4 regions of the Asanoa sp. NPDC049573 genome follow, and region 1 is predicted to be linked to each of the others. Evidence: predicted binding sites of a transcription regulator. Region 1 holds the regulator's gene; each other region holds the start of a gene.
What was found. Region 1 encodes HrcA, which represses chaperone genes, less so after heat shock. Its sites were predicted from a motif close to GGTTNGCACNCTCNNNNNGAGNGTGCNAACC; they were not measured.

Region 1 (7,321 bases):
TGCCCGCCAGCGCGTTCGGCGCGCCGCGCACCAGCGCCGCGCAGTAGGAGCGGACCGTCGCGTCCAGCTCCTCGACCCCGACGGCCGCGGTGACCAGGCCGACCTCGACCGCGCGGATGCCGTCGAACACCTCGCCGGTCAGGTAGAGCGCCTGGGCCGCCCGCGGGTGCAGCCGGCTCAGCACGGTGGCCGAGATGACCGCCGGGATCACGCCGAGGCGCACCTCGGTGAACGCGAACGTCGCCTCGGTCGCGCAGATCGCGATGTCGGCCGCGGCGATCAGCCCCAGCCCGCCGGCCCGGGCCGGGCCGCCGACCCGGGCGACGACCGGCTTCGGGCACTCGACCACCGTCGCGAGCACGTCGCCGAGCATTCCGACCGGGACCTTTCCCGAGGCGTACGCCGTCGCGGTCTCTTTCAGGTCGGCACCCGAGCAGAACACCGGGCCGGTGTGCGAGAGCACCACCACCCGCACCGCGGGGTCGGCCGTGGCCGTCGCCAGCGCGGCGGTCAGCTCGGTCATCAGCGGCGTCGACAGCGCGTTGCGGTTGTGCGGGCTGTCCAGCGTGAGGGTGGCCACGCCGCGGTCGGTCTCGACCCGTACGAGAGGATCCCCGGATGTCATGTGGCGCACACTAGTCGCATGCCCGGTCCTCTTCCCGACGGCGAACCGATGCCGTCGGACGGCGCGTTGCCCGCGTCGGCCCTGCGCGCGGTCGGCGCGCGCGGCTTCGGCGTCTACGTGCACGTGCCGTTCTGCGCCAGCCGCTGCGGCTACTGCGACTTCAACACCTACGCACCTGGTGACCTGCCGGGCTGGCGGCCCGAGGGCTACGCCGACACGGTGCTGGCCGAACTCGAACTCGCGGCCCGGACGCTGGGAGCGGCGCCGGCCGTCGACACCGTCTTCGTCGGCGGCGGCACGCCGACCCTGCTGCCCACCGACGACCTGGCCCGGATCCTGGCGGCGATCGACAAGACCTGGGGGCTCGCGGCCGACGTCGAGGTGACCACCGAGGCCAACCCCGAGTCGGTGACACCGGCCAGCCTGCGGGCGCTGCGGTCGGCCGGCTACACCCGGGTCTCGCTGGGCATGCAGTCGGTCGCGCCGGGCGTGTTGCGGGTGCTCGACCGCAGGCACTCGCCGGGCCGGGCGGCGCAGGCCGCGACCGAGGCCCGGGAAGCCGGCTTCGACCACGTCAACCTCGACCTGATCTACGGAACGCCGGGCGAGACGGCCGACGACTTCGCCGCCTCGCTGGCCGCCGCGATCGGTGCCGGCGTCGACCACGTCAGCGCCTACAGCCTGATCGTCGAGGACGGCACCCGGCTGGCCGCCCGGATCCGCCGCGGCGAACTGCCGCAGCCCTCCGACGACGTCGCCGCCGACCGCTACCTGGCCGCCGAGCAGACCCTGACCGCGGCCGGCTTCGGCTGGTACGAGGTGTCGAACTGGGCCACCACCGAGGCCGGGCGGTGCCGGCACAACCTGCTCTACTGGACCGGCGGCGACTGGTGGGGCGTCGGGCCGGGCGCGCACAGCCACGTCGGCGGCGTGCGCTGGTGGAACGTCAAGCACCCCGCCGGGTACGCGCAGCGGCTGGCCGACGGCGTGTCGCCGGGGGCCGGCCGGGAGGTGCTCACCGCCGAGGACCGGCACACGGAAGAGGTCATGCTGCGGACGCGGCTGGCCAGTGGGCTGCCGCTGGACGTGCTCGACCCGGCCGGCCGGGCCGCCGCGGAACGGGCCCGGGCCGACGGGCTGCTGACGATCGCCGGCGACGGACAAGCGGTGTTGACCTTCCGCGGCCGGCTGCTCGCCGACGCCGTGGTGCGCGACCTGCTCGGCTAGCGATCTGAGCCGAGCAGAGCGCGCGACCGCGGGTCTTACTTGATCATGTTGACGCTCATCGGGTAGCGGTAGACCTGACCCTCGTTGGCCTTGACGCCCGCGATGATTCCGAAGATCACCTGGATGACCAGGACGATCACGCTCGGGATGAACAGCAGGCACCAGCTCACGAAGACCAGCACGAACGCGATGATCGACCAGAGCAGTTGGAAGTTGAGCGCCGTGAGGGCGTGTGCCCGCACGGTCGGCGACTGCTGGCCCTTCGCCAGGTAGGCGATCAGCGGGCCGACGAAGCCGAGCACACCGAGGCTGACGAACGCACCGAGGGCGCCGCCGAAGTGCGCGATCAGCGCCCAGGTCTTCTCGTCACTGTTGGCGTAGCCCGACGGGGCGGCGCCGCCGTAGTAGCCGCCCTGCTGGGGCGGGTAGCCACCGCCCTGCGGCGGATAGCCTCCCTGCTGCGGCGGCGGGTAGCCACCCGGCGGCGGGTAGCCACCGGCGGGTGGGTAGGCACCGCCACCGGAAGTGGGCGGCGGGTAGGCGCCGCCACCCGAGGTGGGCGGGGGCGCGGCGTTGGGATCCGGGTAACCCTCACCGGGTGGCCGGGGCGGCTCAGTCATGCCCGACACCGTAGGGGTATCGATCAACGCGCGCCAGATGCGAGTTGTGACTTGTTCTGGACAGCTTGGCCACGGCAAACAGCGATCATCGCTTGGTGGACCGGTGCGTCGTAGACTGGCACTCGCTACAGTCGAGTGCCAGGAGGCTGGAGGGGGTGACGCATGGCTCTCGATGACCGCAAGCTCGACGTGTTGCGAGCGATCGTCGAAGACTACGTGTCAACCCAGGAACCGGTCGGCAGCAAGGCGCTGGTCGAGCGTCACCAGCTGGGCGTTTCCCCGGCGACGGTGCGAAACGACATGGCCGTGCTCGAGGAGGAGGGCTACATCCGGCAGCCGCACACCAGTGCCGGCCGGGTGCCCACCGACCGCGGCTACCGGCTCTTCGTCGACCGGCTCTCGACGGTCAAGCCGCTGAGCCCGGCCGAGCGTCGCGCGATCGAGCGGTTCCTGGTGGGCGCGGTCGACCTCGACGACGTCGTGCACCGCACCGTGCGCCTGCTCGCGCAGCTCACCCGCCAGGTCGCGGTCGTGCAATACCCGAGCCTGGCCCGGTCGTCGGTGCGCCACCTGGAGCTGGTGCCGATCTCCACCACCCGGCTGATGGTGGTCATGATCGCCAACACCGGCCGGGTCGAGCAGCGCCTCGTCGAGCTGCCCGCGCCGCTCGACGAGAGCCAGGTCACCACGCTGCGCCGGCTGACCAACGAGAAGCTCTGCGGTTGCAAGCTCTCCGACACTCCGCCGCTGGTGCAGTCGTTGGTCGAAGAGTCCGCGCCCGAGCTGCGGGCGGCCACCGTCGCGCTCTCCACGGTGTTGCTGGAGACACTGGTGGAGCGGCACGAGGAACGCGTGGCGCTCGCCGGCACAGCCAACCTGACCCGGGGCGGCCTGCTCGACTTCTCGGGTTCGCTGCGTCCGATACTCGAAGCGCTCGAGGAAGAGGTCATCCTGCTCAAGCTGATCGGTGAGGTCGAGCCGATCACCCGGGTCCGGATCGGTGACGAGAACGAGATCGACAACCTGCGGTCGGCCTCGATCGTGAGCACCGGGTACGGGCCAGGGGTTACCGTCGTCGGCGGGCTGGGTGTGCTCGGACCGACCCGGATGGACTACCCCGGCACCATCGCCACCGTGCGCGCCGTGGCACGCTACGTAGGCGAGCTGCTGGCCCAGAACTGACACCCACCCCCCACCTGATCATCGGCGGCCGGCACAAGCGAGACGACTATGAGGACTCAGAACACAGTGGCCAGGGATTACTACGGGATTCTCGGCGTGGCCCGAGATGCCAGCGACGACGAGATCAAGCGCGCCTACCGGAAGCTGGCTCGTCAGTTCCACCCCGACGTCAACCCGGATCCCGCCGCCGCGGAGAAGTTCAAAGAGATCAACGCGGCCTACGAGGTCCTCTCCGACGACCAGAAGCGGCAGATTGTCGACCTGGGCGGCGACCCGCTCGCCCCGGGTGGCGGCGGGCCGGGCGGCGGTCCCGGCGGTGCCGGGCCGTTCGTCGGCTTCCAGGACATCATGGACGCGTTCTTCGGCGCCGCCGGCGCCGGCGCCCGCGGCCCGCGGCCGCGCACCCGGCCGGGCGCCGACGCGATCCTGCGGCTCGAGCTCGACCTGCTGGAGACCGCGTTCGGCGTCGAGGCGCCGATCACCGTCGACACCGCGGTGCTCTGCACCACCTGTGCCGGCGCCGGCACCGCGGCCGGCACCCACCTGGCCACCTGTGAGACCTGTGGCGGCCGTGGCGAGGTCCAGTCGGTCCAGCGCACCTTCCTCGGCCAGGTCGTCTCGTCCCGGCCCTGCACGGTCTGCCAGGGCTACGGCACGGTCATCCCGCACGCCTGCCCGACCTGCGCCGGCGACGGCCGGGTCCGCACCCGCCGCTCGCTGACCGTGAAGATCCCGGCCGGCGTCGAAGACGGCATGCGGATCCGCCTGGCCCAGCAGGGCGAGGTCGGCCCGGGCGGCGGCACCGCCGGTGACCTCTACGTCGAGATCCACGAGCGGCCGCACGACGTCTACTCCCGCAAGGGTGACGACCTGCACTGCCGGGTGACGGTGCCGATGACGGCGGCCGCGCTGGGCACCCGGCTGACGATCAAGACGCTCGACAGCGAGGAGACGGTCGACGTCAAGCCGGGCACGCAGCCCAACTCGACGCTGCGGCTGCGCGCCCGGGGCGTGCCGCACCTGCGCGGCGCCGGGCGTGGCGACCTCTACGTGCACCTCGACGTGCGCACCCCGACCAAGCTGTCGGGCGACCAGGAGAAGGCCCTCCGCGAGTTCTCCCGGTCCCGCGGCGAAGAGGTGGCCGAGCTGACCAAGCAGGGCGGCTTCTTCTCCCGGATGCGCGACGCGTTCAACGGGCACTGACGGTTGAGCCGGCCGCTCTTCCTCGTCGACGCGCTACCCGAGGGCGACGAGTTGCTGCTCGACGGCCCGGAGGGGCGGCACGCGGCCACCGTGCAACGGATCGGCGCGGGCGAGGAGCTGCTGCTCGCCGACGGCCGCGGTGGCACGGCGGCGGCGGTGGTCACCGCCGCCGGCCGCAACGCGCTGACCGTGACGATCCGATCCCGGGCGTACGAGCCGCCGCCCGACCCGCGCCTCGTCGTCGTGCAGGGCATCGCCAAGGGCGACCGGGGCGAGCTGGCCGTGCAGGCGATGACCGAGGTCGGCGTCGACGAGATCGTGCCGTGGGCGGCCGCCCGCTCGGTGGCCCGCTGGCGGGCCGAACGCGGCGGCAAGGCCCGCGACCGCTGGGTGGCGACCGCGCGCGAGGCGGCCAAGCAGTCCCGCCGCGCTTGGTGCCCGGCGGTCGGCGGCGACCCCGACGAGTCGACCACCGCGGTCGCCGGCCGGCTCGGCCGCGCCGCCGCCGCGTTCGTGTTGCACGAGGAGGCCGCGGCGCCGCTGGCCACGGCCACCCTGCCGGCGCGCGGCGACGTGGTGCTGGTGGTCGGGCCGGAGGGTGGGATCGCGCCGGAGGAGATCGCCGCGTTCGAGAAGGCGGGTGCCACCGCGGTGCGGCTCGGGCCGACGGTGCTGCGCACGTCGACGGCCGGCGTGGCCGCGCTGGCGGTGCTCAGCGCCCGGTTGGGGCGCTGGGGCTCCACATAGGAAGCTCACGGGGACATCGACATAAGTGACGGCCGGCGCCCACGGGGGAAGGCGCCGGCCGTCCCATATACGAGACCACATCACCCGGTCTTCAGCAAGTCCGCGTTCCCCGTTCGAGCGAAGTTCGACTGTGCGCCATTTGCCGACCTGGGCAAGATCGACGTTCAGTCACACATCGACCGTCGCCGTCAGTTTCGGATCGTTCACCGCGGCCGACGCCTCGACCCGGTAGCTGCCCGGAACCGTCCGCCAGCCGCCGTCCCAGACCTGGAACGTCCGTTCCGGGAGCGGGATGCGCACGGTCACCGACTCGCCGGGCGCAGCCGACACCCCGGCGAAACCGGCGAGCCAGCGCGCCGGCCGCACCGGGCCGCCCTCGGCGGTGGCGCCCACGTACACCTGGACCACCTCGCGACCGGCCCGGGTGCCGGAGTTGCGGACGGTGACCACGGCGGTGCCGTCGTCGACCGTGAGCGACTCGTAGGACCAGGTCGTGTAGCCCAGGCCGTGGCCGAACGGGAACAGCGGTTCGCGGTCTCGGCCTTCGAGACCGGCAGCGGGCCCTGCCGACCAGCCCCGGTAGCCGATCAGTACGTCTTCGGCGTAGACCAGCGTCCCGTCGGTCGGCGTGGTCGACAGCACCGGCAGGTCTTCCATCGTCCGCGGCCACGTGGTCGGCAGCCGGCCGCCCGGCTCGGCCACCCCGAGCAGCACGTCGGCCAGCGCGGCGCCGGCCTCCTGACCGGGGAACCAGGTCAGCAGCACCGCCGCGACGTCGTCGACCCACGGCATCAGCACCGGCGAGCCCGAGTTGACCACGACCACCGTGCGCGGGTTGGCCGCCGCGACCCGGGCGACCAACTCGTCCTGGCGCCCCGGCAGGGCCAGCGTGGTGCGGTCGAAGCCCTCGGACTCGACCTCCTCGGTGGTGCCGACGACCACGACCGCGACGTCGGCGTCGGCCGCGAGCCGGGCCGCCTCGTCGAGCAGCGTCTCGTCGTCGGCGACCGGGCGGCCGTGCCCGAGGGTGAGCGTCACGAAGCCGTGCCGGCCCGGGTAGATCTTGTGGGTCAGCACCACCTCGACCGGCTTTCCGGCGATCGCCTCGACGGCGAACCGCTTCTCCACCGGGGTGAGGAACGCTCTGGTCACCGGGTCGTCGCCGGGCGCGTACACCGCCTCGTCGAGCAGCGTCTCGCCGCCGACCCGGAACTCCAGGTTGCCGAAGCCGTTGGCGGCCAGCAGGTGGGTGCCGGTGACCGAGGGGGTGAACGTCGCCGAGATCTCCGCCGTGGCGGCCGCGGCGGGGTCGACACCGTCCGGCAACTCGCCCATCCAGCGGATGTCGGCGGCGTCGATCGTCGCCGTGTAGAGCGCCTCGCCGCCGGCGTCGCGCAGCGTGGTGGCGATCGGGGTCCACTCGATGCCGGTGGCGGGCGCGAGTTCCGGGCGCGGGTCGGCGCCGACGGCGTAGACCACCTCGGCGTCCGGGAGCGCGGCGGTCAGCCCGGCCAGCGGGGAGATGACGTGGCGGGGGAGCACCCGGGCCGAGCCGCCGCCCTGGATCCGGGCGTCGTCGGCCAGCGCACCGAGCACGGCGACGCGGCGCAGCCCGCCGGCATCGAGGGGAAGGACCGCGTTACGGGCCAGCACGAACGAGCGGGTGGCGATCTGCCGGGCCGCGGCGTCGATGTCGAGGCCGGTGGTCACCGCCTCG
Region 2 (7,321 bases), on a different contig from region 1:
GTCTTCGACGGCCAGCAGGTCACGGTGACGAATCCCAAGCACGCCAACGATCTCGGCATCGAGGTCGTCTACCAGGACCTGGCGCTCTGCGACAACCTGGACATCGTCGACAACCTGTTCCTCGGCCGCGAGGTCACGAAGAACGGCATCCTCGACGAAGCGACGATGGAACGGCGGGCCCAGGAGACCCTGGCCGGCCTGTCGGTCCGCACGGTGAAGTCGATCCGTCAGGTGGTCGCCAGCCTCTCCGGTGGCCAGCGCCAGACGGTGGCGATCGCCCGTGCGGTCATCTGGAACTCCAAGCTCGTGGTGCTCGACGAGCCGACCGCCGCCCTCGGCGTCGCGCAGACCGAGCAGGTGCTGCGGCTGGTGCGCCAGCTGGCCGACAACGGCCTCGCGGTCGTGCTGATCAGCCACAACCTCAACGACGTGTTCCAGGTCGCCGACCGCATCTCGGTCCTCTACCTGGGGCGCATGGCGGCCCAGATGAAGACGAAGGACGTGAAGAGCAACCAGGTCGTCGAGGTCATCACGACCGGCCGCTCCGACGCCATCGGCGGCATCACCAACGGAAACGGGGAGTTGAAATGAGCACCCCGACCAAGGTCGAGACGACCGAAGAAGCCCACGAGCAGTCGACCGCGCCGGCCAACCCGATCGTCGGTGCGATCGGCAACTGGTGGGCCAAGGTTCGCGGCGGTGACGCGGGTTCGCTGCCCGCGGTGCTCGGCATCATCGCCCTGGTGATCGTGTTCGCCGCGCTGCGGCCCAACACGTTCACCAACGCGTTCAACTTCGCCAACCTGATCCACCAGGCGGCGGCCGTCATCGTGATCGCGATGGGTCTGGTCTTCGTCCTGCTGCTCGGCGAGATCGACCTGTCCGCCGGTTACACGGCCGGCACGGCCGCTGCCGTGATGGGCGTGGTGGTCACCCGCTGGGGCTGGTCCTGGCCGCTGGGCCTTTTGGCCTGTCTGATCACCGGCGCCGTGGTGGGCCTGGTGATCGGTCTGCTGGTGGCCAAGTTGGGCATCCCGTCGTTCGTGGTGACGCTGGCGGCGTTCCTCGCGCTGCAAGGCGTGCTGCTCAAGCTGATCGGCGAGGGTGGCACCATCGCCATCCGCGACGAGACGCTGCGGGCGATCAACAACAACGACATGCCGATCTGGCTGGGCTGGGCGTTGTTCGCGTTGGTGGTCGGCGGATACGCCCTGATCGCGCTGCGCCGCGGCGCGAAGCGACGGGCCGGCGGCCTGACCTACGAGTCGATCCAGGTGACCCTCGCCAAAATCATCTCGTTGGCGGTGCTGCTCGGCCTGGTCACCTATTGGCTGAGCACCGAGCGCAGCCGCAACGCGGCCGTGACGTCGATCAAGGGCGTCCCGATCGTGGTGGCGGTCCTGCTGGTGCTGCTGGTCGGCCTGACCTTCCTGCTCACCAAGACGTCGTTCGGCCGACACGTCTACGCGGTCGGCGGCAACGCCGAGGCGGCCCGGCGCGCCGGCATCAACGTGGGGCTGGTCAAGCTGGCCTGCTTCATGATCGCCTCGACGTTGGCCGCGGTCGGCGGCATCATGCTCGCCAGCCGTGACAACTCCATCTCGCCGTCAACGGGCGGCGCGTCCACCCTGCTCTACGCGGTGGGTGCGGCCGTCATCGGCGGCACCAGCCTCTTCGGCGGCAAGGGCCGGATCGTCGACGCCATCCTGGGTGGCTTCGTGATCGCGATCATCATCAACGGCATGGGCCTGCTCAACCAGCCCTCCAGCGTCGTCTACATGGTGACCGGCCTGGTCCTCCTGGTGGCGGCAAGCGTCGACGCGATCTCGCGGCGCCGCGCCCGGTCCACCGGCCGGGTCTAGCCGGACGCACGACACGGGCCCGGCGGCTGCGGCTGCCGGGCCCGCGCTCGTCGACAAGGGCCCCTTCCTATACGCAAGGCGCCCTTCCTCAGCTGGTGGCGATCGGTGCGACGGCGGCGTCGGTGAGGTGCACGAGGTCGGCCGGCGAGAGTTCGAGTTGGAGGCCGCGTTTGCCGGCCGACACGAAGATGGTCTCGAACGCCAGCGCCGAGTCGTCGAGCACGACCGGCAGCCGCGAGCGCTGCCCGAGCGGCGAGATGCCGCCGGTGACATAGCCGGTCGCGCGTTCGGCCGCCGCGGGCTCGGCCATCATCGCCCGTTTGGCGCCCAGCGTCGCGGCCAGCGCCTTCAGGTCGAGCGACCGGGCCACCGGGACGATGCCGACGCCGAGTTGGCCGTCGACGGTCGCGACCAGCGTCTTGAAAACCCTCGGCGGGTCGATGCGGAGCGCCGCCGCGACCGCCTCGCCGTACGCGGGCGTCTTCGGGTCGACGTCGTAGGGGTGCGTGGTGAACGGGACCTTCTCGCGGGTCAGCACCACGGTTGCGGGCGTTCCCCGGGCTGGCTTGGCCACCCCTTGAGGCTATCGGGCCACCGGTTGGGCCAGGACGGCTACCTGCGCACCGGCCACCCGGGTCAGCAACAGCGAGGTCGAGGCGCTGCCGGACAGCCGCAGGTCGCGGCGGAACCTGGCTGGATCCAGGGCGGAGCCGCGCTTGAGGATCTCGACCGTGCCCACGTCGCGGGCCCGCAGTTCGGCGCGCAACCGCTTGAGCGAGAACGGCAGCACGTCGGTCACCGCGAAACAGCGGCCGAACGTGGTCGGCGCGGCCTCCGAAGCCCACACGTAGGCGATCGTCGGGTCACCCAGCCGGCCGTCGACCGTCGCCGCGAACTCGGCGACCAGCCCGGCCCGGACCACCGCGCCGTCCGGGTCGTAGAGGTAGTCGCCGACCGGGCCGACCGGCGCGGCGACCGTCCCGGAACCGGTCAGCTCGGCCGCGACGCCGGCCCGCAGCACGGTCGCCCGGCGCGGCACCGCCGCCAGCGCGCCGCACCACAGGGTCGCCTCGACCACCTCCCGGTCGACGCTGACCAACTCGGTCTCGGCGCCGACCGGCGCCAGCGCGTGGTCGAACCCGGGTGCGACCTTGACCGCGAGCCGCTCGGTCCGCTCCGCCAGCCCGGCCACGAAGTCCCACGACGGCGAATAGGCCGACGGGTCGAACACCCGGCGGCCACCGGTCGACCGGCGGGCCGGGTCGCAGAACACCGCGTCGAAACCGCCGGTGTCGAAGCCGGTCGCGTCGCCGCGTACCACCCGGAAGCGGTCGGCGACCCCGGCCGCCTCGGCGTTCGCGGCGGCGACCGCCGCGGTGGTCGCGTCGATCTCGACACCGACCACCTCGATACCCGCCCGAGCGGCCGCGATCGCGTCGGCGCCGATGCCGCAGCCGAGGTCGGCCAGGGTGCGCACGCCGGCCGCGACCAGCCGCCGGGCCCGCCGCCCGGCCACCACGGCACGGGTCGCCTGCTCCAGCCCGGCACGGGTGAAGAACATCTCGGCGGCGTCCGGGCCGAACTTGCCGGCCGCCTGGCGGCGCAGGGCCGCCTGGGTGAGCGCGGCGGCGGCCAGTTCGGGCGGGACGCCCGCGGAACGCAGCGCGGCCGCCGCGGCCAGCGGGTCGCCGCCGGCCAGGTCGGTCGCGGCGGTGAGCGCCGCGACACCGGCGGGGGTACGCAGGGCAGGCAGGTCCACGGACCCATTCTTCCGTGGCGGCTCGCTGGCACTCTCCTTGACGGAGTGCTAGTCGCGGCATAACCTGCGATTAGCACTCTCGGTCTGAGGGTGCCAACAACGCCAGGCAGGCCCGGCACCCGCGACGACGGACCCGCCCTGGTGGCATGAGGCAAATTGGCGCCGGCCGGAAAGTCGGCCGGCTACGAACCTGATACCCCAGGAGGGTATGCCCGTGACTACCGCGACCAAGGTTGCGATCAAGCCTCTCGAGGACCGGATTCTCGTCCAGGCCAACGAGGCTGAGACGACCACGGCGTCGGGCATCGTGATCCCCGACACCGCCAAGGAGAAGCCGCAAGAGGGCACCGTCATCGCCGTCGGCCCCGGCCGGGTCGACGACAACGGCAACCGCGTTCCGGTTGACGTCAAGGTCGGCGACACGGTGATCTACTCGAAGTACGGCGGCACCGAGGTCAAGTACGCCGGCGAGGAGTACCTGGTGCTCTCCGCCCGCGACGTCCTCGCGGTCATCGAGAAGTAACTGATCAAGCTGAAGTGCGCGATGCCCCGGACCGGTTCTTCCCGGGCCGGGGCATCGTGTCTGTGAAGGGACTTAAATGGCGAAGATCCTGAGCTTCTCGGACGACGCCCGGCACCTTCTCGAGCACGGCGTCAACGCCCTCGCGGACACGGTCAAGGTCACTCTCGGCCCCCGCGGGCGCAACGTCGTCCTCGACAAGAAGTTCGGCGCTCCGACGATCACCAACGATGGTGTGACCATCGCCAAGGAGATCGAGCTCACCAACCCCTACGAGAACCTGGGTGCCCAGCTCGTCAAGGAGGTGGCGACCAAGACCAACGACGTGGCTGGTGACGGCACCACCACCGCGACGGTCCTGGCCCAGGCAATGGTCCGCGAGGGCCTGCGCAACGTCGCCGCGGGCGCCAGCCCGAGCGACCTCAAGCGCGGCATCGACGCTGCCGCCAACGCCATTTCCGAGGCGCTGCTCGGCAAGGCCGCCGATGTCGACACCAAGGGCTCCATCGCCAACGTCGCCACCATCTCGGCGCAGGACGCCACCATCGGCGAACTGATCTCCGAGGCGATGGAGCGGGTCGGCCGTGACGGTGTCATCACCGTCGAGGAAGGCTCGACCCTGGCGACCGAGCTGGAGATCACCGAGGGCCTGCAGTTCGACAAGGGCTACATCTCCCCGCACTTCGTGACCGACGCGGAGTCGCAGGAGGCCGTCCTCGACGAGCCCTACATCCTGATCACCACGCAGAAGATCTCAGCCGTCGAAGAGCTGCTCCCGCTGCTCGAGAAGGTCGTGCAGGCCGGCAAGCCGCTGCTGCTGATCGCCGAAGACGTCGAGGGCCAGGCCCTCGCGACGCTGGCGGTCAACGCGGTGCGCAAGACGCTGAAGATCGCCGCCGTCAAGGCGCCGGGCTTCGGCGACCGCCGCAAGCAGATGCTGCAGGACATCGCGATCCTGACCGGCGGCGAGGTGATCGCCCCCGAGCTTGGCTACAAGCTCGACCAGGTCGGCCTCGACCAGCTCGGTTCGGCCCGCCGGATCGTCATCGACAAGGACAACACCACCGTCGTCGACGGCGCCGGCAACGCGACCGAGGTCGCCGAGCGCGTCTCGCAGCTCCGCAAGGAGATCGAGGCCTCCGACTCCGACTGGGACAAGGAGAAGCTCGCCGAGCGGCTCGCCAAGCTGTCCGGCGGCATCGCGGTGATCAAGGCCGGCGGCGCCACCGAGGTGGAGCTCAAGGAGCGCAAGCACCGCATCGAAGACGCCATCGCCGCGACCAAGGCCGCGGTCGAAGAGGGCACCGTCCCCGGTGGCGGCGCCGCTCTCGTGCAGGTCGCGTCGGTGCTCGACGGCGACCTGGGCCTGACCGGCGACCAGAAGACCGGTGTCTCGATCGTCCGCAAGGCGCTCAACGAGCCGCTGCGCTGGATCGCCGAGAACGCCGGCCACGACGGCTACGTCGTCGTCGAGAAGGTGCGCGAGCTGGCCTGGGGCAACGGCCTCAACGCGGCCGACGACACCTTCGTCGACCTGGCCAAGGCCGGCATCATCGACCCGGTGAAGGTGACCCGCAACGCGGTCCTCAACGCCGCGTCGATCGCCGGGCTGCTGCTCACCACCGAGAGCCTGGTGGTCGAGAAGCCGGAGAAGGCGCAGCCCGCCGAGGGCGGCAACGGGCACGGCCACGGGCACCAGCACGGCCCGGGCTTCTGAGCCTGAGCCAGCAACGAAAACAAGATCCGCGCGGCCCCCGGGCCGCGCGGATCTTGTCGTTTCATTACGTTCACCGCCTCCCGTTACCGGTTCACGGCCGGCAGGGATCACACTTGCTGCCGTGACGAGGAAGTCGTGGAAGTTCGGCGCGCTCGCCGGGGTCGCGGCCGCCGCCGTCGCCCTCGGTCTCGCCGAGGTGGTCGCCGTCGTGACCGGGTCGCGCAGCGCCCCGCTGGTCGCGGTCGGCGGTGTGGTCGTCGACCACGTGCCAGAGACGCTCAAGCAGTTCGCGATCACCATGTTCGGCGTCCACGACAAGACCGCCCTGCTGGTCGGCACCGCCGTGCTGCTCGTGCTGTTCGCCGCCGTGATCGGGGCGTTGTCGGTGCGCTGGCTCGCGGTCGGCTTCGCCGGCATCGGGCTGTTCGCGGCCGTCGGTGTCGCCGCCGCGCTGACCCGCCCGAACGCCGGCCCCTCGGCGGCCCTGCCCGCGTTGCTCGGCGCGGCCGCGGCCGGCGGCACACTCTGGTTGCTGGTGGTCGGCCCGCTGGCCCCGGCCGAGGTGACCGAACTGGTCGCGCCCTCGGTGCACGAGGAGGAAGAGGCGGTCGAGGGGCGGCGCCGGTTCCTGCGCGGCGGCGCGTTGATCATCCTGGGTGCCGTCGCGGTCGGGTTCGCCGGCCGACTGCTGTCGACCCGGCGCAGCGTCGCGACCGCCAGGGCCGAGGTGAAACTGCCTGCCCCGGCCACGCCCGGGCCCGAGGTGCCGGCCGGTGCCGACCTGCGGCTGCCCGATCTCTCCGCGTACGTGACGCCCAACGACGAGTTCTACCGGATCGACACCGCGCTGGTGGTGCCGCAGGTCGATCCGGCGGGGTGGAAGCTGCGGATCCACGGCCGGGTCCGCAACGAGATCGAGCTGACCTACGCCGACCTGCTGGCCCGGCCGATGATCGAGCGCTACGTCACCCTCGCCTGCGTGTCCAACGAGGTCGGTGGCGACCTGATCGGCAACGCGCGCTGGCTCGGCGTACCCCTGAAACCGCTGCTGGACCAGGCGCAGCCGCTCGACGGCGCGGACCAGGTGGTGGGCCGGTCGGCCGACGGGTGGACCTGCGGCACGCCGACGGCGGTGTTGCGCGACGGCCGCGACGCGATGCTCGCCATCGGCATGAACGGCGCTCCGCTGCCGATCGAACACGGATTTCCCGTACGCGTGGTCGTGCCGGGTCTGTATGGCTATGTCTCGGCGACCAAGTGGGTGGTCGAACTCGAGGTGACCAGCTTCGCCGACTACGACGCCTACTGGGTGCCGCGCGGCTGGTCGCAGGAGGGTCCGATCAAGACCGAGTCCCGGATCGACACACCGCGCGGCCGCACCGCGCTCCGCGCCGGCCCGGTCACCGTGGCCGGCGTGGCCTGGGCACAGCACCGCGGCATCGCCAAGGTCGAGGTGCAGGTCG
Region 3 (7,321 bases), on a different contig from region 1:
CTCGCCCAGGCCACCCTCCTTCTGCACGGTCAGCCACACCGTGCTGGCCGTCGTGGTCGAGGTGGCGAAGCCGGACTTGTCGGCCGGCAGGAACTGCTCGTCGACGCCCGGACCACCGGGCGCCGCCGGATCGGCGGCCAGAGCCGGCACCGCCGGGCCGACGACCAGCGCGAGGCCCGCGACGGTCGCCGTCATCATGCGTTCGAACCGAATCATCGCCGCACCGCCTCCTCGTCGCGTCGGACCAGGCGGTGATACCCATTAATCCGTCGGCCGAACATGGCGGGTGCGGTTGGCCGCACCAGCGAAGGGGAGCCAGCCGGATGGGCGGCAGGGACGGCGGACGTAAGGCTGAAGAGCATGAAGAAGCTACTCGCGGTCATCGGGATCGTCTTCGGGGCGTTCCTCATCGTCCGGGCCGTCATCGAGCCGTTCGTGATCGACTTCAACGACCCGTCCACCTATGACAAGGACTGGGGCGGGCCGAGCCTGGCCGGCGCGCTGGCCGTCCACTGTGGGCCCGGCCTGCTGGCATTGGTCATCTTCATCGCGCTCGCGGCCCGGCGGAGGCGGAAATCGGCTGTGCCGGGCTGACCCGGCCGTGGGATGGTTGCCGGATGGCGGCGCAGATCCGGGAGATCGCCTGCGACGAGTCCGGCTATGAGGGCCAACAGCTCGTCAGCTCGCCGACCACCGTGTTCGCCCACGGCAGCGTGCACCTGTCGTGGGCGGCGGCCGCCGACTGCATGGCCGAGTTGCGGGCCCGGATCCGCTCGCCGGCCACCGAATACAAGGCCAACCACCTGCTGCGCGAGAAACACCGAAAGGTCCTGGTCTGGCTGCTCGGCGACGGTGGCCCGGTGCACGGCCACGCCCACGTCCAGCTCGTCGACAAGCCGGGCTTCCTCGTGCAGACCCTGCTCGCCCTGCTGATCGACGCGCCCGGGCGGGCGGCGACGCTGCCGGTCACCGACGAGCCGCGCTGGCGCCGTTTCCTGGTCTCGGCCAACGCCCTGATGCGCACGCGCGAACCGCTGGACCCGACCGCGGCCGACGCGCTCTTCTGGTCGATCGACGACCTGCGCCGCACCGGTGTCCCGGCGGCCGCCGACGAGACGCTGGCCCTGCTCGGCAAGGCCCGGGCCCGGGCCGACGAGTTCCGCGACCGGGTGCGCGCCGACCCGCCCGCGTTCGCGCCGGTCGACCTGCTGGCACCCGCGATCGTGCACGCGGTCGCCCACTGGGGCCCGGTGCGGATCGTGCACGACTTCCAGAGCACGCTCACCCCGACCCGGGTGGCCTGGCTCCAGGCCGCCGCACCCGACCTGGCCGGGCTGACCCTGGTCGACTCCGCCGACGACCCGAGAGTGCAGGTCGCCGACATCGTCGCCGGCACGGTGCGGGTGATCGCCGGCCGTGACGACCCGGAGTTGACCGCGCTGGCGGCCAGCTACACCTGAGCCGCCGCGGCCCGGGCCATCGCGCCCTGGTAGATCGGCCCCTGCGTGTAGCGACTGGGCAGCGCCGCCAGCGCCGATCGGATCGCGCGCACCGACAGGCCCGCGGTGAAGCCCTCGATCGGCAGGCCGAGCCCGCCGTAGAGCCGCCGCGCCCAGCCGGGGAGCAGACCGAGCGCGGTCGAGGCGATCCCGAGGTAGGCCAGCCGCGGCCCGCCCAACTCCAGGCCCAGCCGCAGCGCGGGGTTGAGCTTCCACGGCACCGGCGGCGCGGTCAGGAACACCAGCGCCTCGGCCGAGTCCTTCGTGACCTTCAGAACCGGGCGCATCGACTCGTAGTAGTCGGCGACCTCGGCCGCCGACGCCGGAACGGTCGACGGGTCGAGCCCGGCGAGTGCGGCCACCCGGCGCTGCTCCCAGTAATAGGTGTCGACCTCGGCGTCGGTCAGCGGCACCCCGGACCGCTTGGCCGTCGTGATGAACGACTCGACCTCGGTCACGTGCACCCAGCGCAGCAACTCCGGTTCGTCGATCCGGAACTCCTCCCCGGTGAACGGGTCACGAGCGCGCATCCGGGCGTGGATGCCGCGCAGCCGGCGGCCGGCCTCCACCGCCTCCTCGGTCGTGCCGTAGACCGCGGTGGCGACGTAGATCGACGTGCGGACCAGCCGGCCCCACGGGTCGTCCTTGTAGTGCGAGTTCTGCGCCACCCCGGCCATCGCCCTGGGGTGCAGGGCCTGCAGGTACAGGGAACGGAGACCGCCGACGAACAGGATCGGCTCGGCATGCACCCGCCAGGTCACCGTGCCCGGTCCGAAAAGCCCCAGATCCGTCATGGGATCTAGCCTGCCACGCCTCAGTCGTCGGTGGCTTTGCGCTCCTGGCACGCCGGGCAGAGGCCCCAGAAGGTCACTTCCGCCTCGTCGACCACGAACCCGCCGGCGCCGACCGGGTCGAGGCAGGGCGCCGAACCGGTCGCGCAGTCGACGTCGGCGATCGCGCCGCAGGCCCGGCAGACCACGTGGTGGTGGTTGTCGCCGGCCCGGGCCTCGAACCGGGCGGGGCTGCCGGCCGGCTCGATCCGCCGGGCCAGGCCGGCTCGGGACAGCGCGCCGAGCACGTCGTAGACCGCTTGCGTGGAGACCGAGTCGAGCCGCGCGCGGACCGCCGTCGCGATCTCGTCGACCTCGAGGTGGCCGCCGCCGGCCAGGACCTCGAGCACGGCGATCCGCGGGCGGGTGACCCGCATGCCGCGGGATCGCAGCAGCACCGCTTCCCGCTCCCCCGCCGTCTCGGACATGGCGCAATGGAAGCACGCAGCCTGGAAACGTTCAAGATAGGACCAGTTCATCCGCACGACAGCGACGATTTGGCGACGCGGTGAACCGAACCCCGCCCACCCCACGTGTCCCCGTCGTAAGGACTCTTCAGCGACGGGGACCGGCCGTACGCTGTCCAAGATATTGAAATAGGAGGCCCGCGTGCTGAACCAGATCCTGGGCATACCGGCCCACCCCCTGATCATCCACGCGGCCGTGGTCTTCATCCCATTGCTCTGTCTCGCCGCGGTGGTCTACGCGCTGGTTCCCAAGGTCCGCGGCCAAATCGGCTGGGCCACGCTCGCCCTCGCGGTGATCGCACCGCTCGCGGCCTGGTTCGCGATGGAGTCCGGCGAGGACCTGCGCGACCGGCTCGTCGCCGCCGGCTTCTCCGCCGAGATTCTCGACAAGGTCAACCAGCACCAGAGCTACGGCGACCGCACCTGGTGGTTCACCCTCGCCCTCGGCGTCGTGACGCTCGTCATGCTCTTCATCACCAGCGGCAGCCGGCGGGTCCCCCACGTTCCGGTCTGGACCAACCTGGCGTTCAGCATCGTGATCATCGCGCTCGCCGTGGCGACCGCCATCTACGTCTTCCTCACCGGCGACAGCGGTGCGCACGCGGTCTGGGAAGGCGCGGTCCCCTAGAACAGCACTCGTGAGCAGAGCAGGCAACTGAGGACGACCATCACGGCGGCCGCGACCAGCGCGACGCCGTAGGTCAGCGTCCGGGCCTCCTTCTCCTGGGCCTCGACCTTGTCGAAGTCCTGCGGGGCGAGTTGGCGAGGCGGCGGCGGCTGCACATAGGTGGGCGGCCGCCACCCGGCCGGCGGCGGGTCCGTCGGTGGCGGGCCCGCATAACCGGCCGGGGGTACGCGACCAGGCGGTGTTGTCTGCCCGGGCTCGGCGCCGGCGTCGGGGCGCCGCCAAAGGTCAGCGTTCTGGTCGTCGTACGTCACGGCCACCGACGCTACCGAACGCGCGGGTAGGCTGCCTGCGTGAACCGCGTGGAACCGCCAGTAACACCCGACGACGAGCGTCCCGTCGACCTCACCGGCGACGAGTTCCTGCTGCCCGACCAGACGGCCGACGACACCGACCGCGGCTGGGGTGAGCAGTCAGACAGCAACGACGCGCGGCTGTGGGAAGACGTCCCGCCCCACTGGAGTTGACGTTGTAGCTGGACGAACGCCGCTCCGTGCCGCACTATTAGCACTCGGATAGGCTGAGTGCCAGCCCCACCGCACCCACCGCGCCAGATCCGGAGGAAGCCGTGCCGACCTACCAGTACGCCTGCACCGAGTGCGGACACCAGCTCGAGGCCGTCCAGTCGTTCGCCGACGCGCCGCTGAGCGTCTGCCCCGAGTGCGAGGGTCGCCTGCGTAAGGTCTTCAACTCGGTCGGCATCGTGTTCAAGGGGTCCGGCTTCTACCGCACCGACTCGCGCAACGGCGCCAACGGCGGCGACACCAAGGTCAAGTCCGAGTCCAAGTCCGACAGCAAGTCGGAGTCGAAGACCGAGACCAAGACCGAGTCGAAGCCGAAGTCCGAGCCGGCCAAGGCCGCGAGCAGCACGCCCTCCTCCTCGGCCAGCTAGAGCCAGGCCAGCCCGCCGGCCGGGGTGATCACCCCGGTCACCCGCTGGTCGTGTGCCGCGTCCGGCACCTGGTCGACCACCTCTCCGTCGTGCAGCAGCGCCACGATCGGCACGCCGCCCGGCACCCGGGCCAGCGCCCGGTCATACGAGCCACCACCGCGCCCGAGTCGCAACCCGCGCCGGTCGACCGCCACCGCCGGGGTCACGATCAGGTCGGCGGTCGCGATCGCCGACCGCCCGAGGCGCTCCCCGGGTGGCTCCCGGAGGCCGCGCCGGGCCGGGACGAACATTCCCGCGTACGCGGCCCAGTCGAGGTCGTTGTCCGGGCGCAACACCGGTAGCAACAACTCCGCTTCTTCGGTCAACGCGTCCCGCAAGACGTCCGGCAGGTCGGCGCCGCCCGGCTCGCCTGCCATCGGCACGTAGCCGCAGACCAGCCGCGGTGCGCTCGCGCGGACCAGGTCGGCGACCGCGGCGGTCACCCGGGCGGCGGCGGCGACGAGCGCTTCGCCGGGCAGGGCGCGGCGGCGGGCGAGCAGTTCCGCCCGCATGTCAGCCTTAGTCACCCCACGATGCGATAAATCCGGCACGCAACACTCCCGACCCTCACCCGGTTAGACCCCTGGGGGCCAAGCCGAGTCTGGCAGGCCGAAGGGGGAGTCGTGACGTTGCGCGGGCGGCTGACCGCCGCGTTCCTGGCCGTCGTGCTGGGACCGGTGCTGCTCGGCGCGCTCTTCGTCGGCGGCACCGTGACCGCCGTCGGCCGCGACCGCGCGGTGGACCGGCTGGGTGTCGCGGCCACCTCGGTGCGCACGTCGGTCAGCTCGCTCTGCCTCCAACTGCAGGCCGCCGCCGACGCGGTCGCGGTGACCGCCGACCCGGCCCGGCGGACCGACATCGCCAGCCAGGTGGTGGCCCGCGGGCTCGCCTCCGGGGTGGTGGTCGAGGGCGCCGACGGCATACCGGTGCTGCGCACGCCGGGCTCCCCCGCGCGCCCGTGGGCCGACTGCTCCCGACCCGCCTCGTCCGCCGGCCCGTTCCTGGGCCTGGCCGTCGGGATCGAGACGCGCGACGCGACCGGCGCGCGGCTCGGCGTCATCTGGGCGACCCACGACCTGGACGCCACCACGATCGGCCGGCTCGGCGGGGCCACCGGCACGGCCGTGACCCTGCTGCAGGGTGGGTCCGCGGTGCACAGCACCGAGTCGCCGGCCGCGCTCGCCGACGTGGTCGCCGCCGCCGCCTCGGTACGCGGTGACGCCGTGGCCGAGACCGCCGGCGGCCGGTTCGTCCGCCGGGTCGGCCCCGCGCCCGGCCAGCCGCTGCCGCTGGTGCTCTCCGTGCCCGCCGGCGAGCCGCAGGGCCTCTACGCGTTGCTGGTCGCGGCCGTGGTGCTGGCCGGCCTGTTCGCGGTCGGCGCCGCCTGGTGGCTGGCCCGCACGACGACCCGGCCGCTGGCCGAACTCGCCGGCGCGGCCGACCGGGCGGCCGGCGGCGACCTGGCCGCGCGGGTGCCGGTGCGCGGGCGCGACGAGGTCGGCCGGTTGGCGGTCGCGTTCAACCGGATGACCCGGGAGACACAGGCCTACGTGCGGGCCCTGACGACCAGCCGGGACCAACTCCGCGGCAACCTGGCGGTGCTCGGCGACACCCTGTCCAGCACGCACGACCTGCAGCGGATCCTCCAGGTGATCCTGGAGACGGCGCGGGCCGCGACCGGCGCCAGCGGCGGAGTGGTGCTGTTGCTCGATCCGGCGACCGGCACGCTGGTCGGCGAGTGCGGGCTGGCGGTCGATGTCGCCGGCCGGCGGGTGCCGGTCGGCGAGGGGCTGCTCGGCTGGGTGGCCGCGACCGGGGTACCGCTCCGCGGCCGGGTCGACCGCGACGGGCCGCCGCTGTCGCCGTTCGAGCCCCGCTGCCGCACCTATGTCGCTGTGCCGTTCAACGTCGCCGGCCCGGTCGCCGAGGCGGTGCCGGTGCCCGGCGTGCAGCCGCCCGAGCCGCCGACCGCGTCCGGCGTGCTGGCCCTCTACGACCGGCTGGGCAGCGACGAGTTCGACGACGCCGACCTCATCACGCTGCGCACGTTCGCCGGGCAGGCCGCGGTCGCCGTCGACAACGTACGCGTGCACCAGGAGGCGCAGCGGCTGTCGTTGACCGACCCGTTGACCGGGCTGTGGAACTACCGCTACCTGCGCGAGTCGATCCGGCGTGAGGTGGAGCGGGCCAGCCGGTTCGGCCGGATGCTGGCCGTGCTCGCCCTCGACCTCGACCGGTTCAAAGAGGTCAACGACACCTACGGGCACGCGGCCGGCGACACGGTGCTGTTCGAGTTCGCCGGCCGGATCCGCGGCGTGGTGCGCGAGGTCGACCTGGCGTTCCGGCAGGGTGGCGAGGAGTTCGTGGTGCTGTTGCCGGAGACCGACGCCGACGGTGCCGCGACCGTCGCACAGCGGCTCGGCGCCGCCGTCCGCGACCATCCCATCGAGGTCGAGGGCACCGGCGGCATCGAGGTGACCGTCTCCATCGGAATCGCGGTGTTCCCGAGCCACGCGACCACCGTGCAGGGGGTGCTGGACGCCGCCGACGACGCGCTCTACGCCGCGAAGGCGGCCGGTCGCGACGGCTACCGGACGGCGCCGGGCGAGCGGTCGGCGATGGCCGAGATAAAGGTGGCCGCCGGTGCCGTGCCGCCCGACGACGACCTGCCCCGGGCCGGCGGCGCGAGCACGATACGACCTGCTGGCGGCGCGTCAAGCGGGACGCAGCCACCGCGACAGACGAGGGGCGGATAGTCTCGCGGAATGTCGGACGTGCCAGCGACCCCGCGACCGCCCTCCAACTCGACCGAGCCGCGCCAGCGGGCGGTGAAGGCGGTGATTCCGGCCGCCGGTCTCGCCACCCGATTCCTGCCCGCCACCAAGGCGGTGCCCAAGGAGCTCCTGCCG
Region 4 (7,321 bases), on a different contig from region 1:
GCCGGGCAGCGCGTCCTCGCGGCCGTGCAGTTCCCGGCCGAAGTTGGCGCGCTGGACCGCCGGGTCGCGCAGGGTGCCGTAGGAGAAGAGCAGGGGCATGGGTGCGATCCTGCCGGGCCGCCGAGCCGACCGCGGCGTCAGGGGGACGGCGACGCCAGGCGGGTCGAGGGGGCCAGCAACTGGGCGCCGACCGTCTGGCAGGTGGCGGCGCCGTAGTCGAAGCCCAGGCTGCCCGGATAACGCACCAGCACGCCGATCGCCCACTGATCGGAGACCGCCAGGCATGCCATGTGCCAAAGGCCGTCCTCGTCGCGAAGCAGCCAGCCGTTCTTGATCGCTACTTCCGACGCGGCCGGTTCCGGTAAGGCGCGGCGGACACCGAAATCGCCGGTTCCGCGTACGCCGCGCATCTCCGATAGAAGCCATGGAGTCCAGCGTTCGCCCGCCGCGCGCCCGTCGGCAATGCATGATGCAAGGCGCACAGTGTCGCGGGCCGAGATCAGCGTGTTGCTCCAGTTGTTCTCGTGCGCCTGGCTGTCGGTGAGGCCGCATATTTCGATCATGCGCAGGATCGAGTCCCGGCCGCCGGCCAACTCGTAGACCGCGATCGCCGCCGCGTTGTCGCTGTCGCGGATCATGACGGTCAGCTGGCCCAAACGAAAACCCGAAGGCTCTTCGCCTTTCTCTGCGGAAAGTCGCAAATAATCCGCGGCCAACCACGCCTTCACCATCGACATCGTGTCGCTCGGTTCGGCCATGTTCGGCGACCCCGTGATGCGCCCGTTCTGCCGGTCGAGAAGGGCCCAGGACAGAAACCCGTCCACGGGTACGTCGACCGCCCCGACCCGCAGCGCGTGCGGCCGGGCCCGGTCGGCGCCGGGCGACGGTCGTTTCGCCGCGGCGACCGTGACCTGCTGCTTCGGCGTCACGTAGTAAACCGCGACCGCCGCCGCGGCGGTGATCAGCAGGACGGCCGCCAGGACCGGGAGCGCGTTCCGCCGGTGGGACCGGTGCCGGCCGGGCTGCGCGCCGTGTCTGCCTCGCAACACGTTCGGTTAACGAGCGAGCGGTCTGTCCGGGCGCTCAGGGTGTCCATTTTGGGGTAGTGCGCGGTCGTCACTCCTCGTGTACCTTACGATTTCGGCCGCAATGTTCGAGGGCTCACCTACACCCGCGAATGGGCGGTCTTGGACCGGCAGGCGCATCAAAGGTTAGGAAGTGCACCGTGGCACAGGGCACCGTCAAGTGGTTCAACAGTGAAAAGGGCTACGGTTTCATCGCGGTCGATGGGGGCCAGGACGTGTTCGTCCACTTCTCCGCGATCGAGATGGACGGCTACAAGTCTCTCGACGACGGCCAGCGCGTCGAGTTCGAGATCGCGCAGGGTCAGAAGGGCCCGCAGGCGGAGCAGGTTCGCCTAATCGCTTGAGCGAAGTCAAGCCGGGCACCCCACCCGGGTCCTCGACGACCTAGCGCCGATCCCGCTAACGGGGTCGGCGCTGCTCTGTCTTTACATCAGTGCACTTCCCATCTATTCGCGACTTTGCGCATTGCGGACAGCGATGCCTTTCAACCATTGACGAGTCATAAAACGCCACACCGGGTACGAGCGGCGCCGCCATGATCATCTAGGCCGCGCCGCGCCCGCCCGCGGGGCCGACTCGCTTGCACTCGCCTGGTCCGAGTGCTAAACAAGTCATTGGCACTCGCCAACCGTGAGTGCCAATGGTCGGGGCGGTGAGGCCACCGCCGGTGCCCTACAGAGACGGGCGCGGCATGGGGCCGGTCGTCGCGGGCTATCCGGCCCGGCCGGCGGACGTCACTGTCGCCAGGTAGTGACGTCCGAAGGTGCGTACAACAGGCGGTTCTCCGTGGCCGACCAGGCTGCGGCGACCGTGAGTGTCCAGGAGGACAACGCCGTATGGCCAAGATCATTGCGTTCGACGAGGAGGCGCGCCGCGGCCTCGAGCGGGGTATGAACACCCTCGCCGACGCCGTAAAGGTGACGCTCGGCCCCAAGGGCCGCAACGTCGTGCTCGAGAAGAAGTGGGGCGCTCCCACCATCACCAACGATGGTGTGAGCATCGCCAAGGAGATCGAGCTCGAGGACCCCTACGAGAAGATCGGCGCTGAGCTGGTCAAGGAGGTCGCCAAGAAGACCGACGACGTGGCCGGTGACGGCACGACGACGGCGACCGTCCTCGCCCAGGCGCTGGTCCGCGAGGGCCTGCGCAACGTCGCCGCCGGCGCGAACCCGATGGCCCTGAAGCGGGGCATCGAGGCCGCCGTCGCGCGCGTCGCGGAGGAGTTGGCCAAGATCGCCAAGGACGTCGAGACGAAGGAGCAGATCGCCTCCACCGCCTCGATCTCCGCCGGTGACACCAGCGTCGGCGAGATCATCGCCGAGGCGATGGACAAGGTCGGCAAGGAAGGCGTCATCACTGTCGAGGAGAGCAACACCTTCGGCCTCGAGCTCGAGCTCACCGAGGGCATGCGCTTCGACAAGGGCTACATCGCGCCTTACTTCTGGACCGACCCGGAGCGTATGGAGGCCGTCCTCGACGACCCCTACATCCTGATCGTCAACAGCAAGATCTCGTCGGTCAAGGACCTGCTCCCGATCCTCGAGAAGGTCATGCAGGGCGGCAAGCCGCTGCTGGTCATCGCCGAGGACGTCGAGGGCGAGGCCCTGGCCACCCTGATCGTCAACAAGGTCCGTGGCACCTTCAAGTCCGTCGCCGTCAAGGCCCCGGGCTTCGGTGACCGCCGCAAGGCCATGCTGACCGACATCGCGATCCTGACCGGTGGCCAGGTCGTGAGCGAGGAGCTGGGCCTCAAGCTCGAGGCCGTCGGCCTCGACATGCTGGGCCACGCTCGCAAGGTCGTGGTGACCAAGGACGAGACCACCATCGTCGACGGTGGTGGCGACCAGGAGCAGATCCAGGGTCGGGTCAACCAGATCCGTGCCGAGATCGAGAAGAGCGACTCCGACTACGACCGCGAGAAGCTGCAGGAGCGCCTGGCCAAGCTGGCCGGCGGTGTTGCGGTCATCAAGGTCGGCGCGGCCACCGAGGTCGAGCTCAAGGAGCGCAAGCACCGCATCGAAGACGCGGTCCGCAACGCGAAGGCCGCCGTCGAAGAGGGCATCGTCCCCGGTGGTGGCGTCGCGCTGGTGCAGGCCGGCAAGACCGCCTTCGACAAGCTCGACCTGGTCGGCGACGAGGCGACCGGTGCGCAGATCGTCAAGATCGCGCTCGACGCCCCGCTGCGTCAGATCGCCGTCAACGCCGGCCTCGAGGGTGGCGTCGTCGTGGAGAAGGTCCGCAACCTGGAGACCAACCACGGCCTCAACGCCGCGACCGGTGACTACGTCGACCTGCTCAAGGCCGGCATCATCGACCCGGCCAAGGTGACCCGTTCGGCGCTGCAGAACGCGTCGTCGATCGCGGCCCTGTTCCTCACCACCGAGGCTGTGGTGGCGGACAAGCCGGAGAAGGAGAAGGCCCCGGCTGCGCCGGGCGGCGGTGACATGGACTTCTAAGTCCATCGAGCACAACCACGAAAGGGCGGTCCGCGCGAGCGGGCCGCCCTTTCGGCTCTCCGGCCTACCGCCGGCGCTGGTTCCGGCGCTTGTCCGCCCGGCTCGTCAGGGACCGCACCGGAAGATCAACACCAAGATCGTCCGCAAGGTCACCCGGAAGCTCGGCAGCGAGGTCGCCGTCTGAACCGCCGGGAAGTCGGGCGGCGAGGTCGTTCGGAAGGTCGTCCGCCGCGGGCCGGTCGCCGGACGTGCCGGGACCGGAGGGCTCCGCGGTCGGCTCGTCTTCGAGGGTCATGCCGGCACGTTAGGGGTTGGCATGCCATCCCGCCGGGGAATCGCGACACAATGCACCGCGCGAGCTACATATCTTCCAGCTCCGGGCCCTTGGTCGCGGCGGCCGTGCTGATCAGCACCACCGGGCGCAGCCCACCGGTGCCGACCGAGCGCGCCTCCACCGGGGCCGCGACCCGATGGTCCTCCTCAGGGGACAGCGCATCCATCGTGCAGTGGAAATGCGTACCAAACACGCTAAATACGCATCATAGTTGCCGGCGGTAGAGGAAGAAGACCCGCTCGATCCGTGCCCCGGAGTTCGCCGAATAGAACGGGACCGGCCCGACCCAGCCGATCTGCGCCGAGGAAAGACCGGCGGAGTGCTGCTCCTGCAGGCACCGCCGCAACAGCACGCCGCCGACACCGAGCCCCCGGGCCGCCGCGGCGGTGCCCATCGGCCCGAAATACGACGGCCGCGAGGACCCCCAGCACGCGAAGCCGAGCACCGAACCATCGCGCACCGCGAAGTGGATGCCGGCCGACTCGCTGATCTCCGCACCCCACCCGAGCCCGAAGTGCTCCTGCGCGAACTCCACGAGCCCGGGCACGTCGGCGGTTACCGCCCGGCGCACCGCCACCCCGGCCGCGGCGAGCCGCGCCTCCGCCGGCGCCGTCGACTCCAGCGCCAGCGAGCCGGGCGTCAGGTCGGCCGTCATGTTCCACGCCACCGACTCGCGCGCGTACCCGCTCGCCTCCGCCAGGCACACGGCCGGCGTGTAGCGCACGTCGATGCCCGGCCACGCGTACACCGGCGCGTTTCCGACCAGCGCCACCGCGCGGGCGCCGAACCCGGCCAGCGCCGACTCGACGCGGGCCAGCAGCGCGCGGCCGATACCGTGCCGCCGGTGGTCGGGATGCACCGCGATCAGGTCGACGTGCCCGACCGAGGGGTCGCGGAAGCCGGTCGACCCGAGCACGACGCCGACCACGTCAGACCCGGAAAGAGCGACCCATCCGGTGGTACGCCGTTCGCCGGCCGAACCCGGAAGCGGGCCGGGATGCCGCAGCCGCCCGACGATGACCTCGGCCTCGGCGGCGTCGTCCGCGAGGTCCAGCGCGACCTGGCACAGCGCCACGACGCCAGGGACGAGGTCGGGGCTCAGCGAAGCGAGCTCGTAGGGATGATCCACGAGCGGAGGCTACCCGGCCGCCGCCAGCGCCGCCGATGCGTCGACCAGCCCGGCGCCGGCCGCCTGGGCCGGCGTGCACGGCCCGACGTCGCCGACCTGCACCGGAGCGGCCGTGCTGCGCAGGATCTCCCGGGTCTTGGCGACATCGCCGACCAGCGCGGGCCGCGCCGACCACAGCAGCGCCACCACGCCCGCGACGTGCGGCCCGGCCATCGAGGTCCCGGTCAGCGCGCCGTAGCGCCCACCGGGCAGCGCCGAGACCACGTCGACCCCGGGCGCCACCAGGTCGGGCTTGTCCGGCCCGCGGCTGGAGTGGTCGGCCAGCGTGCCGGACGAGTCGACCGAACCAACCGTGAACGTCTCGGCGTAGGTCGCCGGCGGGTCGGTGACCGAGCCGCAGGTCGGGCCGGTGTTGCCGGCCGAGGCGACGACGAAGATGCCGGCCGCGTCGAGGGCGTGCACCGCCGGCTCCAGCGCGCGCCGGTCGCAGCCCTCGATCCGCGGGCAACCCCAGGAGTTCGTGAGCACCTGCGGGGCGCGCGCCGGCCGGCCCGCCGTGAACGGGTCGCCGCCGGCCGGGAACGGGGCCAGCATGAACTGCAGGCAGTCGAGATAGCGGGCGGGGTTGCCCATGTTGCGGGCCAGGTTGACGCAACCGACCCACTGCGCGCCCGGCGCCACCCCGACTCCGGCGCCGACCGCGGTGGCGAGCGTGTGTGTGCCGTGGAAGCCGGCGTCGGTCGGCGCCGTCGTGCCGTTCCACGGGTCGAACCACGAGTCGTCGCCGCCGCGGAAGCCGGGCGCCAGCGCCGGGTGTGCACCGTCGGCGCCCGAGTCGGAACTGCCGATCACGATGCCCTTCCCGGTCACGCCGTCGGCCCATGCCTCCGGTGCGTGCACCTGCTCCAGGTTCCACCGCGGGCCCGACAACGCCACGCCGGGAGTGTGGATCGACAGCGCGGGTGCCGGCAGTGGTCGCAGCACCTGGTCGACCAGCACCCGGTCGACGTCGGCCCGGCGGGACAGGAACTCCCTCAGCACCGGGCCGCCACCGTGCACCTCGATGCCGTTGACCAGGTAGTAGGGCGTGTAACGCAGGTGCCACCGGTCGAGTTCGTGGCGCAGGCCGGCCTGGGTGCGATCGGCGTGCTCGACCAGCCGGCGGTAGACCTCGGTGGTGCGGGCGGTCAGCGCCGCCTGGCCGGTCCCCGCCGGCAACCCCGACAGGTCGGCCTGGCTCGACAGCACCACGAACAGCCGCTCGCCCGCGAAGCCCGGCTGCCCGGGCCCGAGGTAGGCCACCAGCCCGCCGAGGGCCAGCACTCCGGCCAGCGTCGCGGCGACCGGGCGGCGCACCGCCACAAAGCGCAGGCCCAGGCCGTACGCCATGGCGACGAGCACCCCGATGACGAGTGCGGCGCCGGCGGCGATGGCCGCCCAGAAGGGCGCGTCGCGCCCGGCGAGCAACAGCGTCGTCTCCTCGGGGTCGACGAACGCCAACGGCCCGACCACCGCGAAGCCGACGAGCCAGGAGACCGGCGGATCCCGGAGCGCGGCCAGCGCGAACCCGACCAGCGGCAGCCCGATCAGGACCGCCAACTGCGGGCCGCTGTGCCCGACGCCGGCACCGAGCAGGGCGAGCGCGACCGCCGCCCGGGGACCGCCGACCCAGATCACCCGGGCCCGGCTCCACCCCGCCATCGACTCCCAGAACCGCGGGCCGAGCAGCGCCGCGGCCAGCCGCCCGACCGCGGCCGCCGCCAGCACCGCCAGCACGGTCTCGAGCACGCCGCCCAATGCGCCAAGCACCAGCCAGGGCGCCAGCAGCAGCACCCCGCCGGCCACCCCGAGCAGGACCGAAGCCGACCGGCCCGGCCGGCCGACCAGCGCGGTCAGCGCGAGCGCCACCACCGCGAGCAGGGTCAGATAGAGCTCGTGCTGCGCGACGGGGACGATCCGCAGCGCGGTCAACACCGCGAGCAGGGCCGCGCCCGAGAACCAGGCGCGTCCGGCGGCCCGGCCGGCCGCGGTGACTGGCAACACGGCGGCCAGCAGGGCCGGCACGCCCATCAGCAGGAAGCCGAACACGCCGACCGCCGGCCAGGTCCACACCGGCAGCGACCACGCCGTCACGAGTTGGAGGTGGTCGAGCAGATAGCCCAGGCCCTGGGTGGCCGCGGTCGCCAGGACGATCCAGCCGCCGGCCACGATCGCCGCGAGGATGCCGAGCCAACGCGGCGGCGCCGGGCGATCAGCGGGGGCAGCCATGCGCGCCAGCGTAAAGCCCGGCGGGGTTACGGTGGACCCGTGCGAGACC

Region 2: groES (co-chaperone GroES) is a predicted target of HrcA. The motif match lies at 3,690-3,720, and genes of this name have one in related genera.
Region 3: AB0J74_RS05410 (FmdB family zinc ribbon protein) is a predicted target of HrcA. The motif match lies at 3,984-4,014, and genes of this name have one in related genera.
Region 4: groL (chaperonin GroEL) is a predicted target of HrcA. The motif match lies at 1,698-1,728, and genes of this name have one in related genera.

What each region holds. Positions count from the first base shown of each region.
Region 1 covers NZ_JBFAPI010000005.1:198,636-205,956, forward strand. The annotation lists gene AB0J74_RS13870 (enoyl-CoA hydratase family protein) at 1-625, opposite strand, end outside; gene hemW (radical SAM family heme chaperone HemW) at 644-1,852, shown strand; gene AB0J74_RS13880 (DUF4870 domain-containing protein) at 1,888-2,472, opposite strand; gene hrcA (heat-inducible transcriptional repressor HrcA) at 2,635-3,654, shown strand; gene dnaJ (molecular chaperone DnaJ) at 3,721-4,857, shown strand; gene AB0J74_RS13895 (16S rRNA (uracil(1498)-N(3))-methyltransferase) at 4,861-5,604, shown strand; gene AB0J74_RS13900 (glycoside hydrolase family 3 C-terminal domain-containing protein) at 5,773-7,321, opposite strand, start outside.
Region 2 covers NZ_JBFAPI010000003.1:306,185-313,505, forward strand. The annotation lists gene AB0J74_RS08430 (ATP-binding cassette domain-containing protein) at 1-591, shown strand, start outside; gene AB0J74_RS08435 (ABC transporter permease) at 588-1,862, shown strand; gene ybaK (Cys-tRNA(Pro) deacylase) at 1,951-2,436, opposite strand; gene AB0J74_RS08445 (methyltransferase domain-containing protein) at 2,446-3,621, opposite strand; gene groES (co-chaperone GroES) at 3,830-4,144, shown strand; gene groL (chaperonin GroEL) at 4,221-5,858, shown strand; gene AB0J74_RS08460 (molybdopterin-dependent oxidoreductase) at 5,980-7,321, shown strand, end outside.
Region 3 covers NZ_JBFAPI010000002.1:395,773-403,093, forward strand. The annotation lists gene AB0J74_RS05370 (glycoside hydrolase family 15 protein) at 1-216, opposite strand, end outside; gene AB0J74_RS05375 (hypothetical protein) at 361-594, shown strand; gene AB0J74_RS05380 (hypothetical protein) at 618-1,460, shown strand; gene AB0J74_RS05385 (oxygenase MpaB family protein) at 1,451-2,293, opposite strand; gene AB0J74_RS05390 (Fur family transcriptional regulator) at 2,314-2,757, opposite strand; gene AB0J74_RS05395 (DUF2231 domain-containing protein) at 2,939-3,424, shown strand; gene AB0J74_RS05400 (translation initiation factor 2) at 3,421-3,735, opposite strand; gene AB0J74_RS05405 (hypothetical protein) at 3,775-3,948, shown strand; gene AB0J74_RS05410 (FmdB family zinc ribbon protein) at 4,050-4,373, shown strand; gene AB0J74_RS05415 (5-formyltetrahydrofolate cyclo-ligase) at 4,370-4,924, opposite strand; gene AB0J74_RS05420 (diguanylate cyclase) at 5,036-7,168, shown strand; gene AB0J74_RS05425 (UTP--glucose-1-phosphate uridylyltransferase) at 7,178-7,321, shown strand, end outside.
Region 4 covers NZ_JBFAPI010000002.1:561,819-569,139, reverse strand. The annotation lists gene AB0J74_RS06310 (gamma-glutamylcyclotransferase family protein) at 1-99, opposite strand, end outside; gene AB0J74_RS06305 (serine hydrolase) at 138-929, opposite strand; gene AB0J74_RS06300 (cold-shock protein) at 1,226-1,429, shown strand; gene groL (chaperonin GroEL) at 1,922-3,541, shown strand; gene AB0J74_RS06290 (hypothetical protein) at 3,606-3,836, opposite strand; gene AB0J74_RS06285 (hypothetical protein) at 3,901-4,068, opposite strand; gene AB0J74_RS06280 (GNAT family N-acetyltransferase) at 4,081-5,004, opposite strand; gene AB0J74_RS06275 (S8 family serine peptidase) at 5,014-7,272, opposite strand; gene AB0J74_RS06270 (glycerol-3-phosphate dehydrogenase/oxidase) at 7,312-7,321, shown strand, end outside.